DNA from 4 places in the Shewanella khirikhana genome. Region 2 is predicted to be linked to each of the others. Evidence: predicted binding sites of a transcription regulator. Region 2 holds the regulator's gene; each other region holds the start of a gene.
What was found. Region 2 encodes MetJ, which represses methionine synthesis genes. Its sites were predicted from a motif close to TAGACGTCTAGACGTCTA; they were not measured.
Positions count from the first base shown of each region.

Region 1: a site for MetJ is predicted at 2,934-2,951, ahead of STH12_RS08460 (cystathionine beta-lyase). Genes of this name have one in related genera too.
Region 3: a site for MetJ is predicted at 1,822-1,839, ahead of metE (5-methyltetrahydropteroyltriglutamate--homocysteine S-methyltransferase). Genes of this name have one in related genera too.
Region 4: a site for MetJ is predicted at 3,779-3,796, ahead of metK (methionine adenosyltransferase). Genes of this name have one in related genera too.

Region 1 is NZ_CP020373.1:1,943,691-1,948,619, reverse strand. Features, by position in the region: gene yegD (molecular chaperone) at 1-104, shown strand, start outside; gene STH12_RS08470 (CreA family protein) at 168-710, shown strand; gene STH12_RS08465 (carbonic anhydrase) at 832-1,572, opposite strand; gene STH12_RS08460 (cystathionine beta-lyase) at 1,727-2,923, opposite strand; gene pdsS (proteobacterial dedicated sortase system histidine kinase) at 3,260-4,929, opposite strand, start outside.
Region 2 is NZ_CP020373.1:4,799,756-4,804,684, reverse strand. Features, by position in the region: gene STH12_RS21045 (bifunctional aspartate kinase/homoserine dehydrogenase II) at 1-1,517, opposite strand, end outside; gene metB (cystathionine gamma-synthase) at 1,531-2,691, opposite strand; gene metJ (met regulon transcriptional regulator MetJ) at 2,907-3,221, shown strand; gene STH12_RS21030 (sulfite exporter TauE/SafE family protein) at 3,285-4,013, shown strand; gene STH12_RS21025 (conjugal transfer protein TraF) at 4,041-4,929, opposite strand, start outside.
Region 3 is NZ_CP020373.1:2,870,446-2,875,374, forward strand. Features, by position in the region: gene metE (5-methyltetrahydropteroyltriglutamate--homocysteine S-methyltransferase) at 1-1,747, opposite strand, end outside; gene STH12_RS12530 (LysR family transcriptional regulator) at 1,912-2,811, shown strand; gene STH12_RS12535 (HDOD domain-containing protein) at 2,877-3,605, opposite strand; gene STH12_RS12540 (GDSL-type esterase/lipase family protein) at 3,750-4,346, opposite strand; gene STH12_RS12545 (TonB-dependent receptor) at 4,427-4,929, opposite strand, start outside.
Region 4 is NZ_CP020373.1:3,006,482-3,011,410, reverse strand. Features, by position in the region: gene STH12_RS13145 (GNAT family N-acetyltransferase) at 1-32, shown strand, start outside; gene STH12_RS13140 (EAL domain-containing protein) at 123-2,168, shown strand; gene STH12_RS13135 (hypothetical protein) at 2,159-2,491, shown strand; gene metK (methionine adenosyltransferase) at 2,585-3,736, opposite strand; gene tkt (transketolase) at 4,105-4,929, shown strand, end outside.

The DNA of each region.
Region 1 (4,929 bases), 2.0 Mb from region 2:
GCATTGCGGCTGTGTATCCTGAGGTGCCTGTGGTATATGGTGACCACTTTGGCTCAGTAACCTCGGGCCTTGCCCGCCGCGCAGCAGTTATTTTTGCGGACTGACGTTTGCTGACTGAAATGGGGCTAACGCCGCAGCGTAAATCTGAACAAAAAAGGAGCGAGTCCATGGGAAATCCACTGAAACAACTGAGCGCGGTCGCCTTGCTGCTCACCACTGGCTTTATCGGCGGCTGCGGTGATGATGTGGGTAAGGTCAGCCTTGGGCTTTTTACCACCAAGGATGTGGTGATAGATGCGCGAAAAGATCCCAAGGTGCCCGGCGTAACCTGCCATATCAGCCGGGTTGAAGCGGATTTATCCCTTGCCGACCCGTCCGATATGTCGATAAGTTGCCGCCAGACGGGGCCAATTCTGCCATCTCAAATTGCGGCGATTGATAAAAGTAAAAGTGGTGAGGTGGTGTTTTCAAGCTCCTTAAGTGTGCTGTTCAAGACCTTGAAAGTGAGGCGGATTTACGATGCAGACTCCCAAAGCCTGCTGTATTTGTCTTACTCGACCAAGGAAACCTCCGGCAGCCATAAGCATTCGCTCTCCACGGTGCCACTGTATGGCACTGACGCCTGGCAGGCGCCCGGCGTGATTCAGGGCAAGGCGTCAGAAAAATCGTCAGGCTCGCCAGCAAAAGCGCCCGCAACTGCGGCCAACTGAAATTGGCGCGCCAGTTTCCCTTCATATAAAAAAGCCCGGCATTGCCAGGCTTTTCGCTATTGAGCCGTAAAACTGTCACTCAGCAGCGGACGATTAGCTGCTGCGCAGCCATTCACAGGCATTATTCCACTACGATACGGGCGTTAACCGGCTGTACCGGACGGGCATTGTTGGAATACACCGAGGTGAAGGCCTTCACCTCGTCAGCAGACAGGGTTTGTACCTGCTTAAGCACGACCCAGCGCACGCCTTCAGAGCAAGGTGGCGTGGTCAGCGAGCCGTTGAAACGGAAGTAATCCAGGCTCTGTGGGAAGAAGGCCTTGGGCGACAGCTCGGCGCCAAATGGCACGGCGTCAGAAGCTTTGGCGGGGTAGGCAGGCGCGAGGGCGGCAAAGCCTGGGTTTGAGGCGCCTTCTTCGAACATGATACCAATCACCGCCAGACGGCCATCGGCATCGGCGTGCACGAAGTGAGCTTCAAGCGGGTATTGCTTGCCATTGATGGTGTTTTCACTGGGGGCGTGCATGTGCACCTGCTTGAGCTCGAAGCTGTGGCCTTCGAGGGTGAGCTGGTTGCCAGTGCCAAAGTTGGCCTGCAGGGTGTGGCCATTGTTTATCACAGATGCCACCTTGCCCTGATAATCCAGTTGCAGCGGTGACAAATCGGCATCGGCCTGGGCACGAATGTCGATTGGGCTTTGGTTCACGCCTTGTTTACACAGGGCAAATTCTTTTTTCAGTGAACCCCAATGCTCAGGGGCTCCTTTGCCTTCGTATGACCAGTGGCCTTCACCGGCAACCGCAGTGCCGGCAAGCGCCAGCAGGGCGCCGGCAATCACAGATTTGTTGAATGAAATGCTCATGTCAGTTCCTTTTTATTAATGTGGTCTTTGCTGATCGCGGCTAAGCTAGTGTCCAATCATTAACTGAAACTTAACAATTCCCTTGGGTGAGTGTTTCACTTAGAAAAAAACCTCACAAAAGTGAGGTTTTTGTTATAAACGTACGCCAGCTGGATTATTTGCCCGCCATCGCCTCGTGGTAGCGCGCGAAACCGGCTTCGAGATCGGCTATCAAATCCTCGGGATCTTCAAGGCCGATATGCACCCGGATAAGCGGTTTGCTGGCATCCCAGCGGGTGGCCGAGCGAATGTTCTGGATCCCCGATACCCACAATATCAGGCTTTCATAACCACCCCAGGAAAAGCCCATTTTGAAGTGGTGCATGCCTTCCACAAAGGCGGTCATGGCCTCGGCAGTGCCTTCTTTGAGCACAAAGGAAAACAGACCATTGCTGGCGGAAAAATCGCGCTTGAAGAACTCGTGCCCCGGACAGCTGGGGAAGGCCGGATGGCGCAGGTGGTCAACTTCAGGACGGCTTTGCAGCCAGTTGGCAACCGCAAGGGCATTCTTTTCGTGCTGCGCCATACGTACGCCCAGGGTACGCAGGCCCCGGGCGGCAAGATAAGCATCGTCCGCCGAGGTGGTTTGCCCCAGCAGATAGCTGTGTTCACGGAGCTGATCCCAGTACTGTTCAGAGGCCGTCGCCGTGCCCATCATCACGTCCGAGTGGCCAACGATGTACTTGGTGGCAGCCTGAATCGAAATATCCACGCCCATCTCGAACGGACGTGAATTGATAGGTGAGGCCCAGGTATTATCCAACATCACAATCAAGCCATGCTCGTGGGCAATACGCGCCAGGGTTGGCACATCCTGCACTTCCATGGTGATGGAGCCGGGTGATTCGAGGAACAGCACCTTGGTGTTGGGGCGGATAAGTGCGGCGATATCCTTACCGATGAGCGGATCGTAATAAGTGGTTTCGATGCCGTAGCCTTTAAGCACCTTATCGCACAGATCCCGGGTAGGCTCGTAGGCGCTGTCAACCATCAGCAGGTGATCGCCACTCTTGAGAAACGCCATCAGGCTGCCGGCAATGGCGGCGGCGCCGCTTGGGTAGAGCGCCGTGCCCGCACCGCCTTCCAGCTCAGCAATGGCGGCCTGAAAACCAAAGTGGGTAGGGGTGCCGCGACGGCCGTAAAACATCTCACCATTGTGCTTGTTCCTGGCGGCAAAGCGCATCTCCTCGAGGGAGTCGAACACTATGGTGGAGGCGCGAAACACAGGCGGGTTAATTACCCCTTTGCTGTACTTTTTATCACGGCCCAAGCTGACAATCTTGGTGGCGGTTTTCAGGCTTTTCTCTCTCATAGGTATATCCTGTACCTCAAGGCGTATAATTTGGCCATCTTACCATGTAGATGGCTAAATGCGAGTGATTGAAGGCATCAAGGTAAAGCAAAGCCTGATTGCAAAGGCACGGCAGCCCCGGCTTACGCTCTGCGTTTTTGCTTGTTCTTTCCCGATGTTTTCCCTTCTTTTCTGACTGTTTCTGTCTATTTTCTATCTGTCTTCAGCATATATCCCAATGCAGCAAGTCGTCAGGCTGCACAAAAACTTACCACAGATGCAGGAATGCTGTTTCGGTAGTCCTGTTTAGCCCGCAGTTAGTGTTGCCGCAATCGCGGACAATCATCAGCAATGTCATCAGTGCTGGGGCAGCAACAAGGTGAAAATTACTCCATCACCAGCGGGCTGGTTACTGCCGCTGAGGCTGCCGCCGTGGAAATCGGCAATCAGTCTTGCGATATAAAGCCCAAGGCCCAGGTGTGGTTTGCTGTCCTGAGTCGCGGGGCGAACGGTGATCATTGAGTCGAATATCCGCTCGGCCATGTCCGCGGGTAGCAAGGGGCCTTTGTTGGCGACACTCAGGCTAATTTGCCGCTGACTATGACCAAGCGATATCTCGATGGTCGAGTCTTTTTCCATAAATTCCAGTGCATTACTAAAGAGCTTGTCGAGCAGCTGCGCCAGATATTCGGGCACGCCTTTCATCTGATAATTGCCGTCAGCTTCACTGAGCTGAATACGGATTTGAGGATAGGTGAGCTGATAGCCCTGCACACAGCCTCGGATAACCCTCGAGGCATCGAAACTGATGGCTTCGGCCTGGGACAGCGACTGCTCAAGCCGCGTGGCTTCACTCATATTGGCCAGAATAAGACTCAGGCGACTGACTCCTTCCTGGGCCCGCTCAACGTATTTTTGCTTATCTTCCCCGAGCGGCTGCATCGACAGGTGCTCGAGACTTGAGCGCACCACGGCGACCGGCGTTCTCAGTTCATGGCCGAGGCGAGAGGACATGTTTTCCAGATACTGGGTGTACTGGGATAACCGCTGCACCATGCCGGAAAGTGAGCGTGACAGATCGCCAATTTCATCCAGCGATTTGGATGGCACTATGCTGGCTTTTACCCGGCCCTGGGCATCAATGGCACTGTCGGCCTGATCGCGCAAATTCCTGATCCGGCTTGAAATATTGGATGCGAAGAAAAACAGCGCCAGGGTGCCCATGCTCATGATGGTCAAAATCACGTTGAAGAGTTTTTCCAGCGCTCTGTTACGCAGAGTGCGAATACCATGGGTTGTTTCTTCGGCCACCACGGCGCCCATTACTTTATCGTCAATCCAAATGGGGCTGGCCGCCGCGAGGACCACGGCCTTATTGTCCGGGGTAAGGCGCCAGGTGCTGGCGGGGTTACCGTTCAGCGCACGCTGAATATGGCTGCCTTCAAGCTCGGTGGAATCCTGCAGGCCATCGATAAAGTCCTTTGGCGGCTTGGTCAGCACCCGGTAGTAAAGCGGGTAAAGATACTGCTGCACAAAGTGCTCCAGCATGCCTTCGGGTTTGTCGTTTTCGATGGCGCGGGTCCAGACACTGTCGCCATTGCGGATATCACCCGAGCGTGCCAGCACCCGGCCATGGCGATCCACCACCCATATACGGGCGCTGTTATGGCTCATCCCCTTGATAATTGCTTCGATCTCCGGAGAAGGCACCAGCACTGTGCCCAAATTATCCGGGGTATCTGTGGCCGAGGTGCCGGTAATACCTTCGATATCGCGAGTTCGGGGATTGTTGACATCATGCAGCGCAAAACTGATTTTGCCGCCAAGCATTTCCAGCGGGATCCTAAGCTCGATGTTGTAGCCGGTGGCGGAAGTGTGCCATTGGCCCTGAATACGCACTTCGGGTAACGCCGGCAGGCTCAATGCCGCATCGGCAGGCAGCTCAAAGGCATTCACCCAGCCATCTTTTTGGGTTGAGACCACGTAACGGTGGAAAAATCCGGCGCCATCCAGGGTGGCAATGGCGA
Region 2 (4,929 bases):
TCGGTGGCGTAGTCGGCAAACTCGCTCTTCCAGTTATCCAGATGCACGCCGGTATCGCTGATGTAGGCGCGGGAGGAACTCACCAGGCCCACCAGTTCGACTCTGGCCTCGAGTTCGCGGCACAGGCTGGCATGGGAGCGGCGGAACAGATCCACCCAGGCTTCGCCGATATTGCCCACCCCCAGCAGCACCACACCGATGCGCTTACGTGGCCCAGCGCAGCGGCGATGCACCTTTTGAGTGAGCAGGTTAACCTGACTCTTTGGCACCAGCGTCACCAGACTCAGACCATCCTGATACAAAGGCCTGGCTTCACGGCTGAGCAGCCTGGCGAAACTTCTGCGATAGAGGATGGCGTCGGCGCTCACCAACGCCACCAATCCATGGTCGGTATTCACCACCACTTCGGCGATGGCGAAAGCATCGGACTGGGCTTTAAGGAAACTGCTGACCTGCTTTTGGTTTTCCACCGTGTAAGCCAGTTCCAGCTTGCCACGGCTGTTATGCCAATGGGCGAGCGGCGTCAGGCCAGCCTGCTGAGCGGCAGTCACCAGGGCTTCAGCATCGCCATCCAGCGACAGGCTGAACAGCGCAACTTCATTCAGATTGGTCACCACAGGCGCACTGGCCTGGGAGCTGGTGGGGGCCACCAGAGTAAAATCGGTATGGGGCGCGTAGCTTGAACGTACGGCCATGCTCACCTGGGTGTTGAACAGTGGCTGCAAGGTGCGGCTGTGCAACACAGGCGAGCCCAGACGTGCCAGGCGGTCAGCCTCAGCCAGCGACATACTCTTGAGCAGCTTGGCATCATTAATCTTGTTCGGGTCGGCGTTAAACACCCCTTCCACATCGGTCCAGATAGTCACCCGGTCGATATCGGCGAGGCTGGCAATCAGGGTTGCAGAAAAGTCTGAACCGTTGCGGCCAAGCAGCAGGGTTTCACCGGCAGGATTTGCACAAATAAAGCCTGTGATAACAATGCGTTCATTTTCATGTTCGGCGAGCATAGCTGCCACTTTTTCGCGGGATTCCTGCTCGCGGATATTGGGCACAGCACCTTCATCGGCTACCAGAATGCTGCAGGCATCCACATGGCTTGCTGCCACTCCGGACTCACGCAACAGCGCTGCCATCAGCCTGGCTGACCAACGCTCGCCAAAACTAACCACATGGCTGGTTTGATAATCGTTGAGGGTTTCCAGCGACAAGAGGCTGACCAACTGCGCCTTATCGGTAGACAGGCGCTCACGCAGATGGCGGGCCTGCTCGGCGCTGAGCAGCTGTTCAATCAGGGTCTGCTGATAGCTTATCAGCACCTGCAATTCTTCCTGCCACAGCTCTTTGGCATCGCGCAGCGAAAGCAGCTTATACAAAAAGTTGGTGGTTTTACCGGCGGCAGACACCACCACCAGATCGTCGCTGTGCCCCTGGGTCAGCAGGATATGGGCCACGCGGCGGTAACAGTCAGCATCGGCCAGACTGGAGCCACCAAACTTATGCAAATGACAACGCGCCATCACTGACTCCTATTTAACAGGCTGCTACGGCAGCCAGGGCGGCCTTGATGTCGGCCACTAAATCTTCTGCATCTTCAATCCCCACCGACAGGCGCAGCAGGGTGTCTTTAATTCCGGCCTCGGCGCGGGCCTCTGGCACCATGGCTCTGTGGGTCATGGTTGCGGGTACGGCAATCAGGGATTCCACTCCGCCCAGGCTTTCTGCCACGCTGAAGTGTTGCAGCGATTCAAGGAACGCCACCACTTCTTTTTCGCCGCCCACCAGCTCAAAACTCAGCATAGCGCCAAAGCCTTTTTGCTGTCTTGCGGCAATTTCATGGCCAGGGTGGTCGGCAAGCCCCGGGTAGTAGACCTTGCTCACCTGCGGGCTGTTTTTCAGCACTTCAACAATGCGCTGGGCATTGGACTGATGCTCACGTACCCGCACACCCAGGGTGCGAATGCCGCGCAGGGTCAGGTAGCTGTCGAAGGCGCTGCCGGTCAGCCCCAGGGTGTTGGACCACCAGTGCAGGGTCTCGCCCAGCTCGGCGTCCTTGGCAATCACGGCGCCGCCAACCACATCGCTGTGACCATTGATGTACTTGGTAGTGGAGTGAATAACTATGTCAGCACCGAGCAGCAACGGCTGCTGCAAAATCGGCGACAAGAAGGTGTTGTCCACCACCACCAGGGCGCCCACCTCGTGGCTGGCATCGCTGATGGCCTGAATATCCACGACCCGCAGCAGTGGGTTGGATGGGGTTTCAAGCCATACCATCCGAGGCTTTTGGGCAATGGCGGCCGCCAATGCAGCCTCATCGGTCTGATCTACAACCGCCAGCTTGAAGGCGCCTTTGTTGGCGAGATTGGTGAACAGACGATAGCTGCCACCGTAACAATCGTGGGGCACAACCAAGAGATCATCCGGCCCCAGAAGGCTGGTCACCAAGGTAATGGCGGCCATGCCGGTACAGGTCACAACGCCGGTCGCGCCTTGTTCAAGTTCAGCCAGGGCTTCGCCCAGAATACAGCGGGTCGGATTACCCGAGCGGCTGTAGTCGAACTTGCGCGGATTCTTGTGGCCATCGAAGGAATAATTGGTCGACAGATAAATGGGAGGAACCACGGCGCCATGCTGGGTGTCGCTCTCGATGCCCTGACGCACCGCGATGGTGGCTGCTTTGCGCTGTGTCATTCTGTGTTCCTCCGGATAGTCGACGACGGAAATAAAGATGTCTGGACGTCTAAATTAACTCAAGCGGACGCCAATCGTCAATAGGCATCGAGACGTTTAGACGTCCAAACATCAGGAAATCTACTGATGTTTGGTGCGTTTTCGCAGCAATAATTTGACTGTATTTCGTAAGGGTTTAAAATCTGCTGCGAAATTTGGATTTAACAGGTGAGTCAATGACTGAATGGAATGGCGAATACATCAGCCCTTACGCTGAGCACGGCAAAAAGAATGAGCAGGTGAAAAAGATCACCGTTTCCATTCCTTTGAAAGTGTTGAAAATCCTGACAGACGAGCGCACCCGCCGCCAGGTTAACAACCTTCGTCATGCCACCAACAGTGAGCTCCTGTGTGAGGCTTTCCTCCACGCCTATACCGGCCAGCCACTGCCAAACGACGATGATCTGTCCAAGGATAAGCCCGACTCTATTCCTTCCGAGGCCAAAAAGCTGATGGATGAGATGGGCATCGAATGGGAAGACATGGAGTAAGCCTCCCTTCCACACTAGCACAAGGACCCCGCCGGGTCCTTGTGTCGTTTCAGGAGCTGGTAAATGTTGTCCGATCCTCTCACTCTGGTGCTGGCGCTGTTAATTATTTTCAGTGGTGCGCTAATCCAAAGCCTGATTGGTTTTGGTCTTGCCGTGGTGGCAAGCCCGCTGCTGTATCTGGTCGAGCCCGAACTGGTGCCAGTGCCTGTGATTCTGATGGGCTTCTCCATTGCCCTGCTCACCTTACTGAGAGAGCGCAGCGCCCTTGAGTTTTCCGGGCTGCAATATGCGCTGCTGGGGCGGATCCCCGGCGGACTTTTTGGCGCAGCATTGCTGCTTGCCGCGCCCACACCGGTACTTGGCCTCGCCATCGCCACTATCGTATTTTTGGCGGTAGCCCTGAGCCTGCTGCGCCTGAGCGCGCCCATTAACCGCGTGACCCTGTTTGTTGCCGGCACTGTCTCCGGCGTGTTTGGTACCATCGCCGCCATTGGCGGGCCACCGATGGCAATACTGCTGGCAGGCAAAGACCCCGGCAAGTTCCGTGCGGCCCTGTCCGCCTTTTTCATTTTCAGCTCGCTGATTGCCTTGAGTATTCTGGCCTTTGCCGGGCTGGTAACCGAAGCTCAGCTTTGGTGGTCCGTTACCCTGTTGCCCGCGGTCGTTGCCGGTTATTGGGTTGCTGGTAAACTGCTTGGCAGAGTCGATAAACAAAAAACCAGAGTCGCAACCCTGGTTTTATGTAGTCTCAGCGCCCTGCTGCTGACACTGAAGTCCCTGGCCGAGCTCTGAACTTAGGTGCCGTCACACAGTTGGCCGTTAAAAGTGATATGAGCTCTGCAATACGGCGCCGACGGTGTCATTGTCGCCCCACATCCCGGTGAGGTCGAGCTTGAAGCCTTCGCCAATCTGAAAACCTGTGCCCACCGAGTAAATATCGGCAGTCATATCATTCAGATCCTGGCGATAACCAAGCCTCAGCGACAGCCAGTCGAGCGCTTGCCATTCTCCGCCAAAACGCCAGTATTTGGTGCCTTCAAGGCCGACAAACTTTTCGTTGTCGGTCAAATCCAAATCGGTGCTCAGCTGCCAACTGGCGGTGGTGTAAGCGGCACCCAGTGTCACCATGGGGCCAGCGCGGTATTTAAGCTGCACCCCTTCCGACTCCACGGTTTCCAGCTCGCGCTCGATTAAATTACGCCCCACCAAGCCCAGGGTCAGGCCACGCATCGGCATAATGGCAAGACCGGCATCCAGATTGAATCCAGTGTCATCGTTGCGGTAATCGTCGCTGTCGAAGTCGCCCGCATCAAAGTTGTTGGCACTGACGGCGTAGTTGAAGCTGTCGAGCCGCTGCAGCTTGGGGGTCAGGCCGATGGTGACCGGCATATTCACTATCGACAGTGGCATGCTGACCGAGAGCGCCAGCTCCGAAGAAGCACCGGCAATCACCCGCCCCTGGGAGGTCAGGTCATCGAGCTCAGGGGGATTCATGGGGTCGAGGGTTTCCAGCAGTATCAGATCGGTATCGCTGATATCCGCCACCGCGACGCCATCGAGATAACTGCGATAATACACGCCCCAGCTCATACCCTTGGTGGGCATGGCAAAGCTAAAACCGATACCGGCCGAGGCATACGCGGTGTTGCCATCAAGCCCCTTAAGGTCAGCCAGTAGTGCAGCGCGGTAGGTATCTATGGCATCCACA
Region 3 (4,929 bases), 1.9 Mb from region 2:
GGATCGCCAGTGCAATCTGCTTACAGATAGTCTCGCGGCTGATATCTTCCCTGGCAAACGACCAATGCAGAATGGTCACAGGTCCGGTCAGCATGCCTTTCACCGGCTTGTCTGTCAGGCTCTGGGCGTACTCGGCCCACTCGAGTGTCATCGGCCTGGGTCGCGATACATCGCCGTAAATCAACGGCGGTTTTACGCAGCGGCTGCCGTAGCTTTGCACCCAGCCGTTTTTGGTAAAGCCAACACCGTCGAGCTGCTCACCAAAGTATTCCACCATGTCGTTGCGCTCAGCTTCGCCGTGCACCAGCACATCGATACCGAGTTTCAGCTGACGGTCGATGGTATCGCGGCACACCTGCTTGAGTTGGCTATCGTACTCAAGGGTGCTGATTTCACCTTTGCGCAAACGGCTTCTCAGGGCGCGAATGGCCGGGGTCTGCGGGAAAGAACCAATGGTAGTGGTTGGCAAAAGTGGCAGCTTAAGCCGCTGTTGCTGCTGTTGCTGACGGGCAGCAAACGCACTTTGACGCTCAAAATCGGCGCTGGTGAGTGCATCCAGCCTGGCGGCCACCGCGGCATCGGCGGCCTGGGCGCGCTCGGCGCGGCGCACCGCACATTCGGCGACAATCGCCGCAGCCTCAGCGCTATTGGGGACGGTCAGCAGGGTATCGAGACTTCTCAGCTCCAACAGCTTTTGCCTGGCAAAGGCGAGCTGACGCTTAAGTTCGGGCTTAAGGGTGGTTTCCACATCGAGATCAACCGGTGTGTGCAGCAGCGAGCAGGAAGTTGCCAGCCACAGGCGATCGCCAAGATCTCTGGCAAGCGGGGCAATACGCTCGGCAATCACATCAAGATCGGCGGCCCACACGTTGCGGCCATTGATAAGCCCCACACTCAGCACCTGTTGCTGTCCAAGCTTGGGCAAAAAGACCTCAAGCTGCTCCGGCGCAGACACCAGATCCAGATGCAGCCCCGCCACCGGCAGCGCACCGATGGTGTCGGCATGATGGGCCACTGAGCCGTAGTAGCTGGTCAGCAGCAGTTTAACCGACACACAGGTAAAAGCCTGGTACGCCGTGGCAAAGGCTGCCTGCCAGCTTTCCTCCAGATCCAGCGCCAGCACAGGCTCTTCAATTTGTACCCAGGTCACGCCCTGAGCGGCAAAACGCGCCAGCAGCTCAGCATAGGTAGCCAGCAGCTGAGGCAACAGGCTTAATTTATCAAACTCACTGCCATAGGCTTTCGACAAAAACAGGAAAGACACGGGGCCCAGAATGCAGGGTTTGGGGTCGTAGCCCAGCGCTTTGACCTCCTCAACCTCATCAAATACCTGAGTCCAGGCGATGGAAAAGGTTTGGTCGGCGTGAAGCTCGGGCACTATGTAGTGGTAATTGGTATTGAAATACTTGGTCATTTCCGCCGCCGCAGCGGCTTTGCCACTTGGTGCACGGCCACGGGCAACCCTGAACAGGGTATCCAGATCCACCTTATCGCCATCACGGTGTCGCAAAGGAATAGCATTTAAGGTCGCCGCCAGGGTCAGCACCTGATCGTAATAGGCAAAATCCCCCACCGGCAAACGTTCTACCCCAGCATCAGCCTGCCACTGCCAGTGGGTTTGCCGCAGAGCCTTGGCCTGTGCCAGCAGCTCACTCTGGGACAACTCTCCACGCCAGTATTGCTCGAGGGCGAACTTCAGCTCACGGCGACGTCCTATCCGTGGGAAGCCAAGACTATTTAATTGCATACTGTATACCTTCTTGGTTTAATATGAACACAATTCAAAGAGGGACCCCTGTTAAACAAATTTTAATAGGCGTCTGGACGTCTAGAAGTTTATTGTGGTAGTCTTCTGGCAAGCAAACGAATTGCATTCACGGGCAACATGAACAAACTTCATGTGGAGTAGAGATGATAGAGCTAAGACACCTTCGCACCCTGATGGCACTGAAAGAGAGTGGCAGCCTCGCGGCCGCGGCCAAAAAACGCTTTGTCACCCAGTCTGCCTTGTCTCATCAGATCAAAGAGCTGGAAACCCGCATCAACTCGCCTGTGTTTGTGAGAAAAAGTAAACCCCTGTCCTTTACCCAGGAAGGTGCCAGATTGCTGAATCTGGCCGAAGAAATTCTGCCGCGGGTGATGGAAACCGAATCTGTACTGAAAAAGGGGCTGGAGAGTGATGCCAACCTTATTCGGGTTGGGATTGAGTGCCACAGCTGCTTTCGCTGGTTGATGCCTGTGATGGAAGCCTTCCGGGCAGAGTTTCCTGACTCAGATCTGGATCTCTCCAGTCGTCACCTGTTCGACTCCCTCAACGCGCTGGAATCCGGCGAGCTGGACATAGTGCTGACGTCCGATCCTGTGCCCGGCCACCAACTGGCTTATCAGCATCTGTTTGATTTTGAAGTGCGTCTGGCTGTTGCCAACGAACATCCGTTGGCCAGCAAACCACAGGTGCTGCCACGGGATCTGGAAGGACTGCCGATTATCAGCTATCCGGTACCATTGGAGCGCCTGGACTTGTTCAGGCTGTTTCTGGAGCCTGCTGGCGTTACCCCAGGGGTGCAGAAAACCTGCGACCTCACCTCGGTACTGCTGCAACGCATCGCCTGCCAGGATGGTATTGCCGCCCTGCCAAGCTGGTCCATCAGCGAAGCCCAGGGACTCAGCCTGACCAGCGTGCGTCTCGGCGCTGAGGGCTTAAAACGCCCCCTGTTTGGCGCCTACCGCCGTGGCAGTGCCAACTCAAGTCAGCTGCAACGTTATCTGGAACTGGTTGCCGCCGAAGGCATTGCCCGTCAGCCGCGATAACAGCCGACTTATAGAAAAGAACCCATAAAAAAACGCCTGCATTTGCAGGCGTTTTTTTAGCATTCTTACAGTGGATTCAGCAGCAACCCACGCATCGACAACACCCGGCGCAGCACCAGACCGGCTGAGTTGGGGTTACGGGTCTGACGCAGATTGTGAGCAATCATAAACTCTTCTTTAAGCTCCTCATCCAGCCCCAGTGAATCAAAGGCTTCCAGCGTCAGCGTCTGCTGTTGGGTATCTATGATTTGCTTGATGATGCTGAGCGGGAACGACTCTTCCGACTCAGCATTGAGATAGGCAAATGCAGTCAGCGCAATGATTTGGCCGAACACGCTGAACAGCGCCAGGGTTTGCACTTCATCCGGGTCTATATGGCTGCCGACATCCTTTAAGCTGTCGACGGCAGAGGCGGCAATGCTTTCGGTCAGACGCCAGTAGCCCTGCACCAACTTTTTGTACGGCTGGGGCAGCTCATCGAGGCGCTCTTTGAGGTAAAAACTGAAGGCATAGCGGTAAATGTTGACCTGACCCAAGCGAATAAGCGCATCCTTGAGGCTGCGGTTTTTGCTGTTATTGGCCACACCACCGGCATGGGCAGTGGTTGAGCGCCACAACAAATGTGCCGCCAACGCGGGATCGCTGGACACTATGTCCACCACATTACGCACATCACCGTCTGCGATGATGGCCTTTTTCAGCGGGATAAGGATCCCGCGACGACCAATGACCTGTTCTTCATTGGCAATGATCGCCCTGATTTGAGAAAAAACCTGATGCTCAAGCTCAGTCATGAAACTAACCTATTCTTGTCCGGGCAACGAAAAAAGACCTGACCAACACCCGCCCTGGTTATTATTATCGGGGAATTTACCCATAAAATCCTGTTCTCGGTCAAGTTGATTTCCCGGGGTTTGCACTTTTTTAGCCACATGTCATCAAAAGGCACCACTTTGGCTCGCCAAACGGTAAATATCGTCGGCCAAAACCCGGTAACCAGCGTCATTTAAATGAACAGTGTCCGATTTCATGGCGCTGTCAGCCAGGAGCTTGGACAGGGTGTTTTCCAGCAGCGGCAACGAATACTCATCGGCAAGTTCGGCATAAAGGGCCGGTGGCGATAAAAACAATTGCCTGTCGGGTACGGCCACCAACAGCACCGGAATTTGCCTGCCCTGAGCTTCCCTAATCATAGCCGCCAAATTGGCTTTGAGGGCGACCTTGTCGAGGTTTCTGAGAATATCATTACCACCTTCGAGTAAGATCACCATATCGGGATGGGATTCTTCCAGCACCTCGGCAAAACGGGCAAGCCCTTCGGCGGTGGTTTCACCGGAGATCCCGCCATTGATGACTTCACAGTCACACAGACGGGCCAGGTGCGCCGGATAATCGCCGTCATCCGGGGCGCCAACACCTACGGTGAGACTGTCGCCAAAGGCCAGCAGCCGGGCATTCTCACCCAAATAAGGCAAACGCGGACCGCCACAGGCGCTCAGCATCAATATGATGGCCAAACAATATCTCAGTCGCACAGCAGTCTCCCTTTCAGTCCACCTGTTATCGCCGAAAAAAAAGCCGGACACAAGTCCGGCTTTTTGTTTTCAGGCATTTATCAGTAGCGCACGCCCAGTGTCAGACTGATCTTGCGGCCTTCACCGGGATAGTAGCCATTGCCCCACTCGCTGTAATAGCCAGAGGCGGCGTATTGCTCATCGAACAGGTTATCCACCCGCAGACTGGCATTGATAGCGTCGATGTTGAAGTTCAGTGCCGCATTGGCAAGCCAGAATGCATCCAACTGGTTGCCCGCGTTGGCATTGTCACCCTCAACAAAACGACTGCCGGTGTAGCTGGCGTCCAGATACAGCTGCCAGTGCTCTGCAAGGTTCACACCTGCAAAGGCGCGGCCGCTGTGTCTGGCCACCCAGGACAGCGCCTTGCCGTCGTTGGGGCCTTTGGTAAATTCGGCATCAGTGTACTGGTAGTCCAGCCCCACTTTAACGACATCGCTGATTTGCCAGTCCCAATCCAGCATGGCGCCATAGCGGCGCGACTCATCGGCGTTGACGTTGGAGCCCTGGAAGAAACCGCCGGTTGGGGTTTCGGCGCTGGGGT
Region 4 (4,929 bases), 1.8 Mb from region 2:
GGGGTTTCTACTTATTGCTTAAACCGCTCTGAGCAAATTACCTGTCACGCCATGGTTTTATAGGTTAAGGTTATTTTAATGTTACTGAGTGAGTCGCAAGTGGTATGCCCGGCAGTTTTCAGTTGATCGACAGAAGCTTTCTGCTCGCAGTGCGTGAGTCCTTCATCGCGCTGCTGCCTTTTCTGCTGATCAATGCACTGCTTGCTCTCATTCCCGTGCTTGGCGATACCTTTACGCCAGAGCTTGCCAAAACTGACGCTTTTTTATGGTTTGGCGGTATCAGTGCCACACTGGGACATTTGTTCCCGCTGCTGGCCATGTTGTCGCTGTCGTATCACTTTGCCAAGTACCTCGAAATCTCTCCCATTGCCACCGCTACCCTGTCGTTGGGGATTGTGTTTTCGCTGCACGTACATGCCCAGCAAGGGCAGGTATTCAGTGACTACATGATTGAGGTGCTTAATGACCCGCGCATTGTTTTTACTCCCATTTTTGCCACCTATGTGCTGAGGCAGTTTTTACTGCTCGACTCCCTGAAGTTGGTGAGAAGCACCGAGCTCAGTAACTATTTGCAGCAGCACATTAATTTGATTGTGCCCATGGTGCTGACCTTTGTGCTGGTGTTGCTGGTGCTGCATGGGGTAACTCTGGGGATGCAGTTTGCCGGCACGCCGCTGCTTGATGCCATTGGCGAGTTCGGAGCGCTTGGGCAGGTGCTGTTTCGGGTGTTGGTGACCCATTTGCTGTGGTGTTTTGGGGTGCATGGCGATAATGCGTATCTGCTGCTGATGGGATCTGACAATGGCCAGCAGCTGATAGCTCCCGGTCTGACGCTGAGCCAGTTTATGGACCTTTTTGTGCTGCTTGGCGGCAGCGGTGCCACCATTCCATTACTTATTGCCATTTTCCTTGAAAGTCGTGATGCCCAAAGCCGAAACCTAGCCAAAATCGCGGCCCCTTTTTCGCTGGTTAATATCAACGAGCTGCTGATCTATGGCCTGCCGATTGTGTTTAACCTGCGCATGGCGGTGCCGTTCGTTGTCCTGCCTTGCCTAAACGTGCTGCTGGCCTGGTCGGTATTGCAAACCGGGCTGATGCAATTCGATGGCAGGCCATTCCCCTGGGTGACGCCGATTTTCCTCAACAGCTGGATTGCCTCCGGTGGCTTTGGGGTTATTTTGCTGCAAATTCTGTTGGTCATCATCGGGGTGTTTGTCTATCGCCCCTTTATCCGCCGCTACAGTGTGTTTACCGATACCAACAGCTTCGATAGAGAGCTGATTAAACGCGCCGAGCTGCAATATGACATTGAGCGTCTGTCTGAACGTCAGTACAGCCGTAATCAGTCGGAGACCCTGGCAGCCAGCCGCAACCTTGAAAAAACTGTCCGTGAAGTGCTGTCCGGTGAACTGCTTATCTACTATCAGCCCAAACTCAAGTTGCCGGAGAAAAAGGTTGTCGGTTTCGAGGCCTTGCTGCGGCTTAAAGATGCCCATGGTCAGATAAAAGGCCCCTGGTTTATCGATGCCTTCCAGAAGGCGGGCTTTTCCCACGTGATTGATCGCTTTGTGATAACCACGGTGGCAGAAGATTTAACTCGTTGGGAGAAAATGGGTTTTCAGCCCAAGGTGAGCATCAACCTTGACCCCAATAATCTCAACGATGTGCAAATGCTCGATCGCCTCAGAACCGCTCTTGGACGCTATGCGGCACAAATTGAGGTAGAGATCCTCGAAAGCGCCTTTATGAAGGATCTGGATGGCATCAACAAGTCGATTGAGCAATTGCAAACCCTGGGGTTCCGTTTCCTGCTGGATGACTTTGGCACCGGTTTTTCGAGCCTTAGCCTGCTGACTCAAATCGGGGTGGACGGCATTAAATTAGACCGCAGCATGCTGGCCAAGGCGCAGGAAGATAAGGGGCGGGTGCTCTATTGTCAGGTGTGCGATTTGTGTCAGAACCTGGGGTTTGCGCTGGTGGCCGAAGGGGTGGAAACCGAGGCCGAAGCCACCTTTGTGGCCAACGCCGGTGTAGGTTATGTGCAGGGGTGGCTGTATGCCAAGGCGATGCCGGCCGAGATTGCCCGCGCCTACGCCATGCTGCACAATGATGCCTCCAGCGACAGTAGTGAATACAGCGCCGACCAACAGGGAGAACCATGGCTGTAAGTCCCACCCCAATTGAATCCTTACTGGCACCCTACGCCCATCATCCGTTAAGTGCTTGGGATAAACTCAGGTTCGCCTTCAGCCTGTGTCAGCATAAAGGTCTTGAGGTCAGCGCATTTCGTGGTGGTATGCCGCGTGAAGGCTATTGGCTGCTTGCAGACGGGCAGGGGGTATTTTGTGGCGCTGTGAATCACTGGCAGGGATGCTGGGAATACCAGGAACTGCCAGCAGCTTCTGAGCTGACCGTGCTTGAAATGGTGGCCGTGCCTGAATCTCAGCTTGGTTTTATGTTGGTGGAAACCGCCCATTTCGATCACTGCTGATAGCGCTATCAAGGCCGTGCAGCCGCATCTTGATACCCAATTCAGGACAATAAAAAACCGCCTTTCGGCGGTTTTTTATGGGCAAGTGCCTGATTACAGACCTGAGTCTGCGCGCAGGGCCTCGGCCTTGTCGGTTTGCTCCCAGGGGAACTCGCTGCGGCCGAAGTGGCCGTATGCGGCAGTCGCCTGGTAGATAGGACGGGCCAGGTTCAGCATTTCGGTCAGGCCGTATGGGCGCAGGTCGAAGTGCTGACGCACCAGCTGGATGAGTTTCTCTTCAGGCAGCTTACCGGTACCGAAGGTCTCGATGCTGATGGACGTTGGCTCGGCCACGCCGATGGCGTAGGAAACCTGGATTTCACAGCGGTCAGCCAGACCGGCAGCCACGATGTTTTTGGCAACATAACGGGCAGCGTATGCGGCTGAGCGGTCAACCTTGGATGGGTCTTTACCGGAGAAAGCGCCGCCACCGTGACGGGCCATGCCGCCGTAGGTGTCAACGATGATCTTACGACCAGTCAGACCACAGTCACCCATAGGGCCACCGATAACGAAACGGCCAGTTGGGTTGATAAAGAACTTGGTGTCCTTGTTCAGCCACTGGGCAGGTAACACAGGCTTGATGATGGTTTCCATCACGCCTTCTACCAGATCAGACTGAGACACAGAGTCGCAGTGCTGGGTAGAAAGTACGATGGCATCGATGCCGATAATCTTGCCTTCATCGTAGGCGAAGGTTACCTGAGACTTGGCGTCTGGGCGCAGCCAAGGCAGGGTGCCGTCTTTACGCACTTCAGACTGACGCTTCACCAGCGCGTGGGCGTAGGTGATTGGGGCTGGCATCAGCACGTCGGTTTCGTTGCTGGCGTAGCCAAACATCAAACCCTGGTCGCCGGCGCCCTGTTCACGTGGGTCGCTGCGGTCAACACCCTGGTTGATGTCGGGAGACTGCTTACCGATGGCGCTCAGAACCGCACAGGAGTTGGCGTCGAAGCCCATGTCAGAATGAACGTAGCCAATTTCACGGACAGTGTTACGGGTCAGTTCTTCGATATCAACCCAGGCAGAGGTAGTGATTTCACCGCCCACCATTACCATACCGGTTTTTACGTAAGTTTCGCACGCAACGCGGGCCTTGGGATCCTGGGCCAGGATAGCGTCGAGTACGGCATCGGAGATCTGGTCTGCAATTTTATCGGGATGACCTTCTGAGACCGACTCAGAGGTAAACAAGTGTTTTGCCATGTTTGGAAAATCTCGTCTTTAAGCGTTAAACGTGTAGAAGCATCTACATCTAGACGGCCATTTTAGTTGAATTTCTCTCCACGATCATCCCCCGTTTGGGAAAATTTAGTGCCATTTGTGACCCAGATGCCTGACTGTCAGTGGGCTGTTTTGGCAAAGGAAATTATTAAATTCAACAAATTCAGCGTGATAAAGGGCTAAGTTGGCACGCCCTCTTGACTATAGTTTGCTGTAGCGGCCGCTGCATAAAAGCAACTGTGATTTTTCTACGACTGTGGTGGAAATTTAAATTTGCGTCCACAAGCCCTGTTAAGGGAAAATATGTGCCCACAATTGCCCGAAAAGCCTCAATACAAGCAGGAGAGAGCATGTCTCGTAAAGAACTCGCCAACGCTATCCGTGTCCTCAGCATGGACGCCGTTCAAAAGGCCAACTCCGGTCACCCCGGTGCCCCAATGGGGATGGCTGATATTGCCGAAGTCCTTTGGCGCGGTCATCTGAAGCACAACCCCACCAATCCACAGTGGGCCGATCGCGACCGTTTCATCCTCTCCAATGGCCACGGCTCCATGCTGCACTACTCGCTGCTGCACCTGGCCGGTTATGACCTGTCTATTGACGATCTAAAGCAATTCCGTCAGTTGCACTCTCGCACCCCAGGCCACCCTGAGTATGGTTATGCCCCAGGCATCGAAACCACCACGGGTCCTCTGGGTCAGGGCATCACCAACGGCGTGGGTATGGCCATTGCTGAGAAAGTGCTGGCTGCTCAGTTCAACCGTGACGGTCACGACATCGTTGACCACTTCACCTACGTGTTCATGGGTGACGGCTGCTTGATGGAAGGTATCTCCCACGAGGCTTGCTCTCTGGCAGGCACCCTGGGTCTGGGCAAACTGATTGCCTTCTGGGATGACAACGGCATCTCTATCGACGGTCACGTTGAAGGCTGGTTCACCGACGACACGCCAAAGCGTTTCGAATCTTACGGCTGGCACGTGATTGCCGGTGTTGACGGTCACGACAGCGACGCCATCGACGCTGCCATCAAGGCGGCCAAGGCTGACCCTCGTCCAACCCTTATCTGCTGTAAGACTGTGATTGGTTACGGCTCTCCAAACAAGTCCGGTTCACACGACTGTCACGGCGCGCCACTGGGCGATGCTGAAATCGCAGCCGCCCGTGAATTCCTC